2 regions of the Mycobacterium haemophilum DSM 44634 genome follow, and region 1 is predicted to be linked to the other one. Evidence: predicted binding sites of a transcription regulator. Region 1 holds the regulator's gene; the other holds the start of a gene.
The links. Region 1 encodes LexA, which represses DNA repair genes until DNA is damaged. Its sites were predicted from a motif close to CGAACANNTGTTCG; they were not measured.

Region 1 (7,173 bases):
GTACGGGCCAATCCTGGACAAATACGAGTCACTAGGTGGTCCGGTCAACAGCGATCTGGGATTCCCGACCATCGACGAAGTGCCCGGTCTAGCTGGACCCGACAGCCGAGTGAGTACGTTCTCCGCCAGCGACAAGCCGGTGATTTTCTGGACAGCTGACCACGGCGCATATGTCGTGCGCGGTGCGGTCAACGCGGCCTGGGACAAACTCGGTAGCTCAGGCGGCGTCCTCGGTGTCCCGGTCGCAGATGAAAGCTTCGACGGTGAGGTTATCTCGCAGAAGTTCAGTGGCGGCGCAGTCTCGTGGAATAAGAAAACCAACGAGTTCGCCACCGAGCCGGCGGCACTGGCCGAGCAGCTAAAAGGCCTGCTGGTGGCGACCGATCCCACCACGGCCATCAGCATGGCCTGGCGCGCGGCTGGCGGCGCTTCGGGTCCGCTAGGCGCCAAGCAGGGCGGGCAGCATCCCATCGGCGGTGACGGACTTGTCCAGGACTTCGCTGGCGGCAAGGTGTTTTTCAGCCAAGCCACCGGTGCTAATGCGGTTGAGAGCGACATTCTGGCTAAGTACGAGTCGCTGGGCGGGCCGGTCGGCAGCGACTTGGGTTTCCCCACCGCCAATGAAAGCGACGGCGGTATCGCTCCCGCCAGCCGGATCGCCGTGTTCTCCGCAGCCGATAAGCCGGTGATCTTCTGGACACCCGACCACGGCGCGTTTGTCGTGCGCGGAGCGATGAAGGCGGCGTGGGACAAACTCAAAGGCCCCACTGGCAAACTCGGCGCGCCGGTCGCAGACCAAGCAGTGGACGGTGACGTGATCTCGCAGAAGTTCACCGGCGGCAAGATCTCGTGGAACCGCGCCAATAACACCTTCACCACCGATCCGGCGAACCTGGCGCCGCTGTTGTCTGGTCTGCAGGTGTCCGGGCAGAACCAGCCCAGTGCGTCGGCGATGCCACCCCACGCCAAGAAAGCCACCTGGCATTGGTGGTGGCTGGTGGCTGCGGTCGCAGTGCTGCTAGTGATCGTGATGTTCGTCGTGCTGGCGCTCGGGTGGCGTCGGCGTCGCACCGCCCACGACATCGCTGCTTACGAGCATGACCACGATGTGGACGTTGGCTGGGATGCCCGAGACGCCGCAGTTGACGGGCGGTGGACCTACAACGCCGAGTCCGGTACCGCGCATCCGGCGCGTGATGTCGAACCCGGGCCGACGGTCAGCTGGTTGCGCGGAGCACCGGACGCTACCGGCCTGGCCTGGGATGTTGCGCCTGGGGATGTTGCGCCTGGCGGGGTGTTCGGTGGTGAATTGCCGTCCGGCTCCGAAGAGGCCTTAGGACTCGACCAGGACGATCCCGACGCGGTGGATACCGATTCGATACCGGTCGTGTCTGATGCCGACTTTCCGCATGCCGCCCTGGCGGATGCCGTGGCGTCGGATGCCGCGCACTGGGATGCTGAGGCCGCGGAGGTCGTCGCCACTGACACGAGCGTGTCGGAAGCCGGTGCTTCCGACACCGAGGTGAGCACTGGGCGACACGCGGCCGTCGATATGGCCGATGCGCTGGACGCGTCCTCCCCGGGGGCCACTGCTCCGCGGATGCCGTTGCGGCCAGGCCCGACTCTGCGGCCGACAATCCACCTGCCGCTGGATGACCCCTATCAGGTGCCCGACGGTTATCCCATTAAGGCCAGTCCGCGCTTCGGCCTGTACTACACCCCGGAGAGCGCGCTCTACCACGACACGCTCGCCGAAATCTGGCTAGCCAACGAAGAAATCGCACAGGCCAACGGCTTTATCAAGGCCGACTAACGACGGCCCGGTCGGCTACGCACGGGACTCCGCGGCGGCTATATCTTGCGGATTACTGTGACGACCTTGCCAAGCACCGTCGCGTCGTTGCCGGGAATGGGATCGAACGCCGGATTGTGCGGCATCAGCCACACCTGACCGCCCGCGCGTTTGAACGTCTTCACGGTGGCCTCACCGTCAATCATGGCTGCGACGATATCGCCGTTGTCGGCGACGTTCTGTTGCCGCACGACCACCCAGTCGCCGTCGCAGATCGCGGCCTCGACCATCGAGTCGCCGACCACCTTGAGGAGAAACAGCGTGCCCTCGCCGACCAGCTCACGGGGCAGCGGAAAGACGTCTTCGACAGCTTCCTCGGCGAGGATCGGGCCACCGGCCGCGATGCGCCCGAGGACCGGGACGAAGGTGGGCTCCGGCAAGACGTCCGAGCCGGCGACCTCGGTGAGGACAGCGGGTCCGGTTGCCGGGGTCTCCTCGGCACCGCGGACATCGACAGCTCGCGGGCGATTCGGGTCACGGCGCAGGTAGCCCTTGCGTTCAAGGGTGCGCAGCTGGTGAGCCACCGAGGAGGTCGACGTCAGACCGACGGCATCGCCGATTTCTCGGATGCTGGGCGGGTATCCGCGGCTGGTGACCGAGGCCCGGATGACGTTCAGGATGGTGCGTTGCCGCTCGGTGAGCCCTGAATCCACGGAATGCAAGCGGCCGTCGGCGGTGATGCCTGATGTGTCGTTGCTGTCGCTCATGGCACTGAATGTAGTCCGATGCCGCCCAAGAATCAAACATGTGTTCGACAGTGTGTCGCGGGACCGGGCCCCTGTCACGGTCTTGGGCGGGCGCACTTGTCGGTGGTCTGAATTAGCGTCGGGCACGTTCCGACACGCTTCGATCAAATGTTCGGCTATCGAACGCATGAGCGACTAGTGTGTCGAACACACGAGCGAGAAATAGTCGACCGGAGGAACGCATATGACAGTCATCTACGCAGTCCCGCCGCGTACCGGGAATGTACGGCGCCCGATGAACCGACCGATCCCTGGACCTCGCTGCGGCCGCGATGAGCTGACCGGGTCTCGAAGGCCGGCCCCGTCGAGGCCAGCGGGAGCGCCGATGCGCTACTCCGGCAGCGGAGTCGTGATGTCGGTTGCCACCCATCGTGGGTGTCCCGTTTCACTCGCGAAGACGATCGGGCTGGCCCTGCTCGCCGGCGTGATCACCCTCTGGCTGGGCCTAATGGCCCACTTCAGCCAGGTGATCAACGGCGACGCCGCCGGCTTTGCCGCCCATGTGCCCGACAGGCTAGCCGTGGTGCGGGTTGAAGCCGGCGAGTCGCTTCAGGACGTGGCTGCCCGGGTAGCTCCCGACGCGCCGGTTCGCCAGGTTAGCGAGCGCATCCGTGAACTCAACGCACTGAATTCGCCGGCGCTCGTCGCGGGCCAGACTCTGATCGCGCCGGTCGGCTGACGGCGTGGCGGCGTATTGCGGAAACCGCACTAAGGCAAAGTTATCTGGTGCTCGCGGCGGTGAACGCGCATGTGTGGCGGCAGCGTTCGCCGCGCGGGGCAGTGCGCAGGTACTCTCGGAGTCGTCTGCGATACCTCAACGTCAGCCCGGCGAAGGAGCGGTCATGCATTGCCCGTTCTGCCGGCATCCCGATTCCAGGGTGATTGACTCGCGAGAAACTGATGAAGGCCAAGCGATTCGACGCCGTCGGTCGTGCCCCGAGTGTGGGCGGCGGTTCACCACCGTAGAAACCGCGGTGGTGGCCGTCGTCAAGCGCAGCGGTGTCACGGAGCCCTTCAGCCGGGAGAAGGTCATTCGCGGCGTCCGCCGGGCTTGCCAAGGTCGCCAGGTCGATGACGACGCGCTGAATCTCTTGGCCCAGCAGGTGGAAGACACCGTGCGTGCTGCGGGGTTGCCAGAGGTCCCGAGTCACGAGGTTGGCCTGGCGATCCTTGGGCCGTTGCGTGAACTCGACGAAGTGGCTTACCTGCGTTTCGCGTCGGTATACCGGTCGTTTTCGTCGGCCGACGACTTCGAGCGCGAGATTGAGGCGCTTCGCGCGCACCGCAAGGTGTCCACTCCCAGCTGAGGGATTTGGCTCACCTTGACCGCAAGCCGTCGGCGGTGTGAACGGTTTCAATTTGCCCCCGCTGGTTGGGTGCAACGGCTCGTCGCCAGGCTTCTGGTAGACGAGCCGGGCAACCATCAGCGGATCGGAGTGAGGTCGTGAGAGTTCTGCAGTGCCCGCACCGCGGCGCGCACGGCTGGGCGCGCCGAAATTTCGGAGCGCCACGCAACGTGGACGCGGCGGGCCAGCCGCGGATTCATCCGTAGTGCCGCCAAATTTGATGGCAGATCGGGGCGTGTCCCATCCGGGGGAGCACGGCCACGCCGAGCCCATGGTGCACGAGCGCTAATTGGGTGGCATGCTCTCCGGCGGTGTGGGCGATACGGGGCTCGAATCCGCAGGAGCGCAACGTGTTTACTAGCCAGTTGTGGCACATCGACCCGGCCGGCCAGGCGATCCAGGTCTCGCGGCCGAGCTCGCTTAGCTCCACCTCGGCCGAGTTTGCGGCAGGGTGACTACATGGCTCGATCACGTCGAGCAGGTCGAGACCAAGTGTGGTGTATTCGACTCCTGCCGGTAACGAAATGGGATTGTTGTCCCAGTCGTTGAGGACCAGGACGTCAAGGTCGCCTCGTAGTAATTGGGTGAGCCCGGGGTCGGGTTCGACTTCGCACATTGCCGCGGTTAGATATGCATGCTGGCCAAGCATCACGATGGCGCGAGCGGCGATACCGCGAGCCGCGGTTGCGAAGGCGCCAATATTGATCTGCCCCCCGGACTTCTTGGGCCGTGGCTTCCAGCTCGGCCTGGGCATGGTCCAGGCATGACAGCACGTCGCGTGCGTACGTAGCGAGCAGCGTCCCCGCCTCCGTCAGCCGAACAGGCTCGCCTGCTTATCGACAACCTTCCTCAAGTGCAGGACGACCTCCAGGACGGGGCCGTCGTTGTCTTTGGCGAGAAGACCATCCGCATCCGCCGACTGCCCATCTGAGCCCTGCCCTTTCGTCGGGCCGCCGCCAACCCGCCGGCCACGTTCCTCAAGAACAGTGGGTAGATTCCCGACTTGTCACCAACCCGGCTTCAGTGGGTCGTGTCGGCCCGCATCGCTTCCCCACTAGGCTGACTTCATGCCCGCCGACCTGCATCCCGATCTTGAGGCACTGGCACCGCTGCTTGGTTCGTGGGCCGGTCGGGGCACCGGCAAGTACCCGACGATCCAGCCGTTCGAGTATCTCGAGGAAGTTGTGTTTTCCCATCTGGGTAAACCGTTCCTGACTTACGCGCAGAAGACCAGGGCGGTAGCCGACGGGAAGCCGTTGCACGCTGAGACGGGCTACTTTCGCGTGCCGCAACCGGGTCGCATTGAGCTGGTTCTCGCCCACCCCAGCGGCATCGCGGAAATCGAAGTGGGCACATATTCGGTGACCGGCGATCTCATTGAAGTTGAGCTGGTCACGACAACGATCGGGTTGGCTCCGACCGCCAAACAGGTGACCGCGCTTGGCCGTTCCTTCCGCATCGATGGCGACGAGCTTTCGTATTCGGTGCAGATGGGCGCAGTTGGGCAACCCCTGCAGGATCACCTCACCGCCGTGTTGCACCGAAAGCCCTGAACTCTGGCTGGTCGGCTGGATCGCCGAGCCGGCCCGCGATCAGTCCAGGTGTGTCACACCGTCTTTGACGACCCGGCCCGCTACCTGAACCCAGCCTTCGGGACTCCAGGTGGTCGCGATCATCGATCCCTTGCCCTGGGTGATGATCAGATCGCGGCTGAGGTAGTCGGTAATGCGCATCGCCGCCGAGCCCGTTGCTTCGTCTTCTGGCACGCCCAGGTGGGCGGCAAACATTCGCGCCCGTAGCGATCCGGTGGAGCGATCGGCCCAGGTCCACAGGTAATGCGCGATATCGTCGGGAAAATCGGCGGGGTCGGCGGAGCCAAGGGCACCGAGCGAGTCGAGGTTGTGGATGGCGAATTCAGGAGCCCATTCCGCGCGTGCGCTGATCCCGGTGAGGTCGCCGTGTGCACCGACACCGTAGCTCACCTGCACGATGCCAGCCGGGACTTGCAGCGTATTGATCGGCATACCGTTCGCGCGCAGCCACCACGACGCTCCAACCGTCGGATGACCGGCGAACGGGAGTTCGGTTCGGGGGGTGTGGATGGACGCGTGCGCGGTAGTCGAGCCGGCGGTGGGAAGATCGATAAATATCGTTTCGCTGTAGCCCAATTGGGCCGCCAGGTGTTGCCGGTCCCCGGGTTCGACTTGGCTAGCGTCGACCACACCGAGTGGATTCCCGAAATTTCCGTCTGCATCGGTGAAAACCCGCAACACCGTCACGTCGATACCCATGGCCCGACTGTACGGCCCCGCACGACGAGCGTGCGGCTGGGTTGCTCAGGTGGCGCTGCGTTCGTCGGAAACGATGGCGTTGAGCACCGCGACGCGGGTGTCAGCCGAGCCGGTCACGGTTCGCTCGCCGCCGCCGGTGCGGAGCAATTCACGCAGAGCAGCCTGATCGTATTTGGCGGGCTCGGTGGTGTCGACGAAGCGCTGAATGACGTCGATGAAACGACATGGGTCGTCGTGAAACGGGAAATGACCAGCGTCCTCAAAGATCTCCAGCCGGGAACCAGGCATCGCAGCGTGTGCCATCCACGCGTGACGGACGGGCACCACCGCATCGTGCGCGCCCCAAATGATCTGCGCCGGGATGGCCTGGGTCAAATAACATCGATCGAGCATGGTGACGATCTGGCCGCGCCAGTCCACCACTGCCCGCAAGGTGCGGCCGAACGCTGATGAGGCCGTCGGTTCCGGTAGATCATCCAAAATCCGCAGCACATTTGGTAGTTCGCGACCCAAGCCGGTCGTTCCGACCGCCATGCCCAACACCCGGCCGGCCAGCTGTACCGCCGGCAGCACCAGGGGTAACCGCAGCAATGCCAGAGCTTCGCTGCCCATCGGCAACGACGCCCACCGGAAGACGAAGTGGACATCTTTGGTGACGCCGCCGGTGGAGACCAGGATGAGCCGGTCGACCAGCTGCGGGAATTGGTAGGCGAACTGCATCGCCACCCCACCGCCGAGCGAATGACCCACCAGGGTTACTCGCTCGATGCCCAGCACGCTGAGCAGGTCACGCATCCCGTTGGCGTATGCCGCGACGGAGTAGTCAGCGCGTGGCTTATCGGACTGGCCGTGGCCCAGTAGGTCTGGGGCAATGACCGTGAACCGCTGGGCGAGCTTGGCGTGCACAGGAGTCCAGGTGGTGGAATTGTCGCCGATGC
Region 2 (7,173 bases), 130 kb from region 1:
GGATGCTGCACGGATAGTTGCCATCCGGGCCGACGGTCACAATGTTGTTGCTGTAGCGCAGGTATTGGTTGGTGCCGTTGGCGGCGCGCGCTTCGGGTGTCTGATAGTTGGCGAGCGTCTGGGCTACCTGCGCGGGTGATCCGGTGCAGGCGTAGCGAATTCCGTTGGCATCACGGGAGTATTCGTGATAGTGCGACGCGATATACGAGCTGATGTTCTTGTTCAGCAACATGATTCCGAAAACCAGCGACACGGTGGCGGTGACGGCCAACGCGCCGGCAATCACCAACAGGCGATTGCGGCTCATGGACGCCACCGACTCGCCGTGTGGACCACCGTCCCGCCAGACCCCAAAGGACGTCGCGGATACAGGTGCCACGTCTGCCAGCTCCAGCCGGTGCCGTCGGGTGCGGCAGCAAGTGCGGTCAACGCGGCATCATCACCGGGGAACATGCCGCCAAGCCACCCGGCTTGCTGTGCGCATCGCTCGCGGAGTCGGTGCGCGAGCCGGCGAAACGTGGCCTCGTCGTGCGTGTTGGTGGCCGACGTGAGGTGGTAGCCGGCCGCGTCGGCGCACTCCGGCAGATCGCTTCCAGAGCTGCAGACGATGCAGGAGACCTGCTCGGAGAAGCGGCAGCTGGGGTGTTCGATCGTCACCACATGCGATGCGCCGAGGACCCCAAGCAGCAGGACGCTTCCGTCCGGGTGTTTTAGGACGTACCTGGCCAGCGGCGGCGGCGCGGGCGCGTTGAGTGCCAGTCCGAGCCTGCTGCCGTCGACGTCGACAGGAGCTATGGCGAGCTGATGAAGCGGCACCGACCTAATCCTCTGCGGTTTTATGCCGACGGCGGGGGTGCGGGGTAGACGGTGAGTTCACCGGTTAGCACGGACTTGCCGGTCGATATTTCCCACGGCATGTCCGGCGCCCAGCGTTCGAACGACAGCAGCAGTGCTTCGTCGGCTCCCCGATCAACACTGCCGTAGTCGACGAAGTCCATCTCCCCGCCGGGCGGCAGGCCGGTCGTGCCTTCGGTGGTGTAGCCGGCATGGCCGCGCTCGGATTCGCTAAACGTCACGCCGTCGACCACCTGTTGGCCGCCGGGCTGCAAGGACTCGAGGTCTTTGCGGGTGACCCACATCGCCAGTTTGAGACGTCCATCGTCGTCCTCGACGCTGAACCAGAGCGGCTGGTCGCCGCCTTCCAGCAGATGTTCCCACCAGACGAAGGGGCCTTCGCGGTAGGTGACCGATCCGCGGACCACGTAGTCGACGCCGCCGTAGCTGACGATGGCCCCGGGGCCGAGCTGCCGAGGCCCGAATTGCGGCATCGCGTTAAAAGAAAGCGGGTCGGAACGCCAGCCCGGCTGAGTCGGTGTCTTGGGTCGCCGCAAAGCCACGACGAGAATAACGATGGATGCGATGAACAGCACCACGGCAAGGACGACCAGCAGTGATCCCACGCAGACCCTTCCGTGCCGGACAGCGAGTGTGCGCATTAAGTTAACAGTTTTCGCTTGCCTCGGCGGCGTAACGGGCTGGCCGACAGGCCGTGCCACAGCGTGTCCTACCCGATGCTGTCGAAGTCGGCCGGTAGGCTATCGAACAACTGTTCGGTGTTAGATGGGGAGCATGTGATGCGCGTGATGGGCGTCGATCCCGGGTTGACGCGGTGCGGGTTGTCCGTCGTCGAAAGTGGGCGCGGTCGCCACGTTGTCGCGTTGGATGTCGACGTGGTGCGCACACCCTCGGACGCACCGGTGTCTCAGCGATTGCTGGCTATCAGCGATGCCGTCGAGCACTGGCTGGACACCCATCATCCGGATGTCATGGCCATCGAGCGGGTTTTCTCTCAGCAAAATGTGTCGACCGTGATGGGTACGGCACAAGCCGGCGGGGTGATCGCGTTGGCCGCGGCGAGACGCGGTATCGACGTGCACTTCCATACCCCCAGCGAGGTGAAGGCCGCAGTGACCGGCAACGGTGCCGCCGACAAGGCGCAAGTTACCGCGATGGTCACCAGAATCCTTGCGCTGCAAGCTAAACCGACACCGGCCGATGCGGCTGACGCGTTGGCCCTGGCGATCTGCCACTGCTGGAGAGCGCCGATGATCGCCCGGATGGCCGCGGCCGAAGCGCTGGCCGCGCAGCACCGTCAGGCCTATCGGGCCAAGGTAGCCAGCAAGGTTAAGGCCGCCCGATGATTTCCTCAGTCCGCGGCGAGGTACTCGAGGTCGCACTTGACCACGCCGTCATTGAAGCCGCCGGCATCGGCTACCGGGTAAACGCGACACCGGCGACGTTGGCGACGTTGCGGCAGGGCAGTCAGGCCCGGCTGGTCACCGCAATGGTCGTGCGTGAGGACTCGATGACGCTGTACGGGTTTTCCGACGCCGAGAACCGCGACCTGTTCCTGACGTTGCTGTCGGTTTCGGGAGTGGGGCCTCGCCTGGCTATGGCGACACTGGCCGTGCACGACGCGGCGGCGCTGCGGCAGGCACTGGCCGATAGCGATGTTGCCGCGCTGACTCGGGTGCCCGGTATCGGTAAACGCGGCGCCGAACGGATGGTGCTGGAGTTGCGCGACAAGGTGGGTGCGGTCGCGGCACCCGGATCGGCTGCGGGCGCTGCTGCTAACGGCCACGCGGTGCGAAGTCCCGTAGTCGAAGCCCTGGTCGGGCTGGGTTTTGCGGCCAAGCAAGCCGAGGAAGCGACCGATCAGGTGCTCAGCGGTGACCTTGGAAAAGATGGCGCGGCGACGACGTCCAGTGCCCTGCGGGCCGCCCTGTCGTTGCTGGGCAAGGCCCGATGAGCCGCGCCGGCGACGATGCAGTGGGGGCACCTCCCGCTTGCGGGGGACGAAGCGATGGGGTGGGGGCACTCCCCCGCGCGCGGGAGGTACCCCCACCCGCTTGCGGGGGAAAGCGGCGCAAATGAGCGAGGACTACTCGGATCGGGATGTTTCCCCGGCGCTGACCGTCGGCGAGGGCGACATCGATGTCAGCCTGCGGCCGCGCTCGTTGCGGGAGTTCATCGGTCAGCCACGGGTGCGTGAACAGCTCCAGTTGGTCATTGAGGGGGCCAAGAACCGTGGCGGCACGCCGGATCACATCCTGCTGTCCGGCCCGCCGGGGCTGGGTAAGACGTCGTTGGCCATGATCATCGCTGCTGAACTTGGTTCCTCGTTGCGGGTGACGTCCGGGCCTGCGCTGGAACGCGCCGGTGACCTGGCAGCGATGTTGTCCAACCTGGTCGAGCACGACGTGTTGTTCATCGACGAAATCCACCGCATCGCCCGGCCCGCGGAGGAGATGCTGTACCTGGCGATGGAAGACTTTCGGGTCGACGTGGTCGTCGGCAAAGGCCCTGGGGCGACATCGATTCCCCTGGAAGTCGCACCCTTCACCCTGGTCGGCGCGACCACTCGATCCGGCGCGCTGACCGGGCCGCTGCGTGACCGGTTCGGGTTCACCGCGCACATGGACTTCTACGAGCCCGCCGAGTTGGAGCGGGTGTTGGCTCGTGCGGCCGGGATTCTGGGCATCGAGTTGGGCGCCGAGGCGGGCGCGGAGATCGCTCGACGGTCGCGTGGGACGCCGCGGATCGCCAACCGGTTGCTGCGCCGGGTCCGTGACTTCGCCGAGGTGCGCGCTGACGGCGTCATCACCCGCGATGTCGCGAAGTCGGCGCTGGCGGTCTACGACGTCGACGAGCTGGGCCTGGACCGACTGGATCGGGCGGTACTGTCGGCGCTGACCCGCAGCTTCGGTGGCGGCCCGGTTGGGGTTTCGACGTTAGCGGTGGCGGTCGGGGAGGAGGCGACCACCGTCGAAGAGGTGTGCGAGCCGTTTCTGGTGCGCGCCGGCATGGTGGCGCGCACCCCGCGCGGCCGGGTTGCCACGGCGCAGGCCTGGACACACCTGGGCATGACACCGCCGGCCGGGGTTACCGGGCTGAGTCAACCGGGGTTATTCGAGTAGCGAGGAGCAGGGTGATGATCACCGCCGGTCTGATCTGCGCCGCCCTGGCGGCGGTACTGCACGTCTACATCTTCACCATGGAATCGTTGACGTGGACTTCTGCACGCACCCGGGCCACGTTCGGCACGACTGCGCAGGAAGCTGAGACCACCAAGCTGCTCGCATTCAACCAGGGCTTCTACAACTTATTTTTGGCGATCGTCAGTGGCATCGGCATTGTCGGGGTTGCCCTGGGACACGACGCCGTTGGGGCCGCCCTCATTTTCGCCGGCGTCGGATCCATGGCCTTGGCCGCGGTTGTGCTGCTGGTGTCGTCGCCGGACAAGGCACGGGCCGCGTTGACGCAGGGCACGTTCCCGGTAATCGCGATCGTGCTGCTGGTGCTCGGCCTGCTGTCGTAATACCAGACACACCTGTCGCAATGTGATTGCCGGAATCCTCGGGCGCAAGCGTGCGGGTTACATCTCGCACCGTCGGGGTACCCAGCCGATGCCGGTGTCGTCCGGTGCGGATACGAGGAGATGTGATGAAACACGCGGAGAAGGACCATGTCGGCGGCTTGCGCATGCCACGCTCCCGCGGCGCGGTGAGCGGATTACTTCTAGTTCTCTTGGGTGCTTGGGGCGCGTTGATACCGTTCGTCGGTCCATACTTCAATTTCGCTTACACACCCGACCAGGATTGGGCGTGGAACCCGGCCCGGGGCTGGCTCGAGGTGTTCCCGGGAGTCACCACCGCGGTGGGTGGCCTGCTGCTGATCGGTTCTAAAAATCGCGCTAGCGCAATGTTGGGTGGCTGGCTGGCGGTCCTGGGTGGCGCATGGTTCATTGTCGGCGGTGAGTTCGCTCCCATGTTGCGGATCGGGAGCGTGGGCGATCCGGTTGCTTCCACGGACCGCAAGCGGGCGCTTCTGGAGATTTCGTACTTCTCGGGTCTGGGCGCGCTGATCGTCTTTGTGGGTGGCGTCGTCTTGGCGCGCCTTGCCGTTCGGTTGGCACGCGACGTTGCTCCTGAGGAACTGCCACAGCCTGTGGTTTCGGTGCCGGCAGCCGAGTCGTACGTGTCGGCCGCGGAGGAGTCAACGCCCGAGGCGACACCGGATGCGCTGACCACGCCACGGGCGGAGCAGCACCGACAGCGCGCGGGCGCGGCAGCGGGCTCACCTGATGCCAATTATTTGCGCTGGCCGCATCCGCAATAAGGTCCGCGATGGACGTCGCAAAGCTGAAGATCTCAGAGCAGCCCGAGCAGTTGCAGATCGCTAACATATTTGGCGATGATTGCCGGCGAGATGTGCGGAATATCTTTGTCCTGGCCAATTTTCGCGTCTTGAACGGCTGTACGGAACCGGTCTGTGGGTGCCAGCGACCCGTGCAATGGCTTCTCAGGCTTCTGGTAGTTGTGCAGCAACGGCAATAGCGAGCTGTGGCGCTGCCTTTCGGGCAGGGCGCGCAGTGACGTCTCAAACCGCCGCAGCCATTCGCCGTAGTCGCTGATCCGTTGTATCGGGCAGCCGGCGTCATTGAGCCAGTCCACGAAGTCGTCCATCCCGATGCCGTCGTCGTGCGGGTTCATCACGTGATAGGTGCGGAACGCAACGGCTCGCTGGGCACCAAGAGTGGAAATCGCCTCGGCGATGAATTCGACTGGGAGACCGTCGTAGTGGGCGCGTTGCCGGTTGCCCTCGGCGTCGAGCTCGTAGAACGAGCCGGGTGCGATGCCGGTGGCGGCCAGGCTCAGCATCATGCGAGTGAACATGTCGGGGACGTTGAGCTGACCGGCGTAGCTGGTGTCGGCCAAGATCATGTCGCAGCGGAACACCGCGACCGGCAGACCGCATAGGTCGTGGGCCTCGCGCAGCAGCACCTCGCCGGCCCATTTGCTGTTGCCGTAGCCGTTGGCATAGCTGTCGTTGATGTTGCGCGTCGGGCTAATGACCCGGATGTCGGCATCTTCGGTGAACTTCGCCGGCGCGATTTGATCACCCACGCCGATTGTCGACACGTAGATGTATGGCTTTTGCTTGCTGGTCAGCGCGATCCGAATCAGCTCGGCGGTGCCCAGCGCATTGGGGCCGAATAGCTCGCTGTAGGGCAGCACGTGGTTGACTAGGGCGGCGGGGTCGACGATCAGATCGACCGTGTCGGCCAGCCGTTGCCACGTTTGCCGGTCCATTCCCAGGTCTGCTTCGCCCTTGTCGCCGGCGATGACCTCCAGGTGGTCGGCGGCCAGTTCCTGGTAGTGCGCCAGCAGTTCGGGGTCGCCGCTATCGAAGGTCTTGTCGAGCCGCGCCCGCGCGTCTTCGTCGGACTTGGCCCGCACCAGGGCGATTACCTTGCCGCCCACCAGATCCATCCGCTCTAACCATTCCAGGGCCAAGTAGCGCCCCAGGAAGCCGGTAGCGCCGGTCAACAGGACGGTGCGCACCTCGGCGCTGGGCTGCGGCAGCGTGGGCGCGGTAGCCAGCGTCGACGCATCGATGAACTTGTCCAGCGTGAGGTCACTCGCGTGCACCTCGACCGCGTCACGACCGTGCACCGAGGCAAAACTGGGCCGCTTGCTGCCCTGTCGCTCGCCCTCGATGTAGTCGGCGATCGCCGCCAAGTCGTTGGCCGGGCTGACGATCACGCCCACCGGCACGTCGATGTCGAAGATCTCGCGCAGCAGATTGCCGAATGTCAACGCGGACAACGAGTCTCCGCCTAAGTCGGTGAAGTACGCATCGGGCGACAGGTCGGTGGTCGCGGCACTCAGCATGGCGGCCGCGGCCCGGCTCACCGTCTGCAGCACCGGCGCGTCGGCCCCGCATTGACGAAGCGCCCGCAGTTCATTTGCCTGACCTTCGGTCAGATCGGTGTAGAGCTGTTCGAGTCGAGCGCCGTAGTGCTGCTTGAGCTTCGGCCACGCCAGCTTGCGAATATCGGTGAGCAGACCATTTTCCAGGCTGAACGGCGTGGTCTCGACGATGAAGTCGCGCGGCACCTCGTAGGACTGCAGGCCGGCCTCTTTCGCGACGTCCTGCAGCGAACCGGCAATCAGCGTCTTGAGCACCTCAATGTCATTGCTAGCCAACGCATCCTCGGTGGGCACCACAACAGCCAACAGGTACGGGTGCGCGCTGTTGCCGTAGACGTAGATCTGCCGGACCAGTGGGCTATTGCCGAACACCGCCTCGAGTTTCGCGATGGTGACGAAC

Region 2: a site for LexA is predicted at 1,600-1,613, ahead of ruvC (crossover junction endodeoxyribonuclease RuvC). Genes of this name have one in related genera too.

The regions. Positions count from the first base shown of each region.
Region 1 covers NZ_CP011883.2:1,613,752-1,620,924, forward strand. The annotation lists gene B586_RS07695 (LGFP repeat-containing protein) at 1-1,813, shown strand, start outside; gene lexA (transcriptional repressor LexA) at 1,852-2,559, opposite strand; gene B586_RS07705 (LysM peptidoglycan-binding domain-containing protein) at 2,783-3,277, shown strand; gene nrdR (transcriptional regulator NrdR) at 3,441-3,905, shown strand; gene B586_RS07715 (LysR substrate-binding domain-containing protein) at 4,141-4,698, opposite strand; gene B586_RS07720 (peroxynitrite isomerase) at 5,012-5,497, shown strand; gene B586_RS07725 (PhzF family phenazine biosynthesis protein) at 5,537-6,235, opposite strand; gene B586_RS07730 (alpha/beta fold hydrolase) at 6,281-7,173, opposite strand, start outside.
Region 2 covers NZ_CP011883.2:1,742,703-1,749,875, forward strand. The annotation lists gene B586_RS08370 (DUF4247 domain-containing protein) at 1-307, opposite strand, end outside; gene B586_RS08375 (DUF2617 family protein) at 304-816, opposite strand; gene B586_RS08380 (DUF4178 domain-containing protein) at 837-1,460, opposite strand; gene ruvC (crossover junction endodeoxyribonuclease RuvC) at 1,635-2,201, shown strand; gene ruvA (Holliday junction branch migration protein RuvA) at 2,198-2,809, shown strand; partial or broken gene B586_RS21980 (hypothetical protein) at 2,806-2,895, shown strand; gene ruvB (Holliday junction branch migration DNA helicase RuvB) at 2,931-3,977, shown strand; gene B586_RS08400 (DUF1304 domain-containing protein) at 3,992-4,378, shown strand; gene B586_RS08405 (hypothetical protein) at 4,504-5,178, shown strand; gene car (carboxylic acid reductase) at 5,211-7,173, opposite strand, start outside.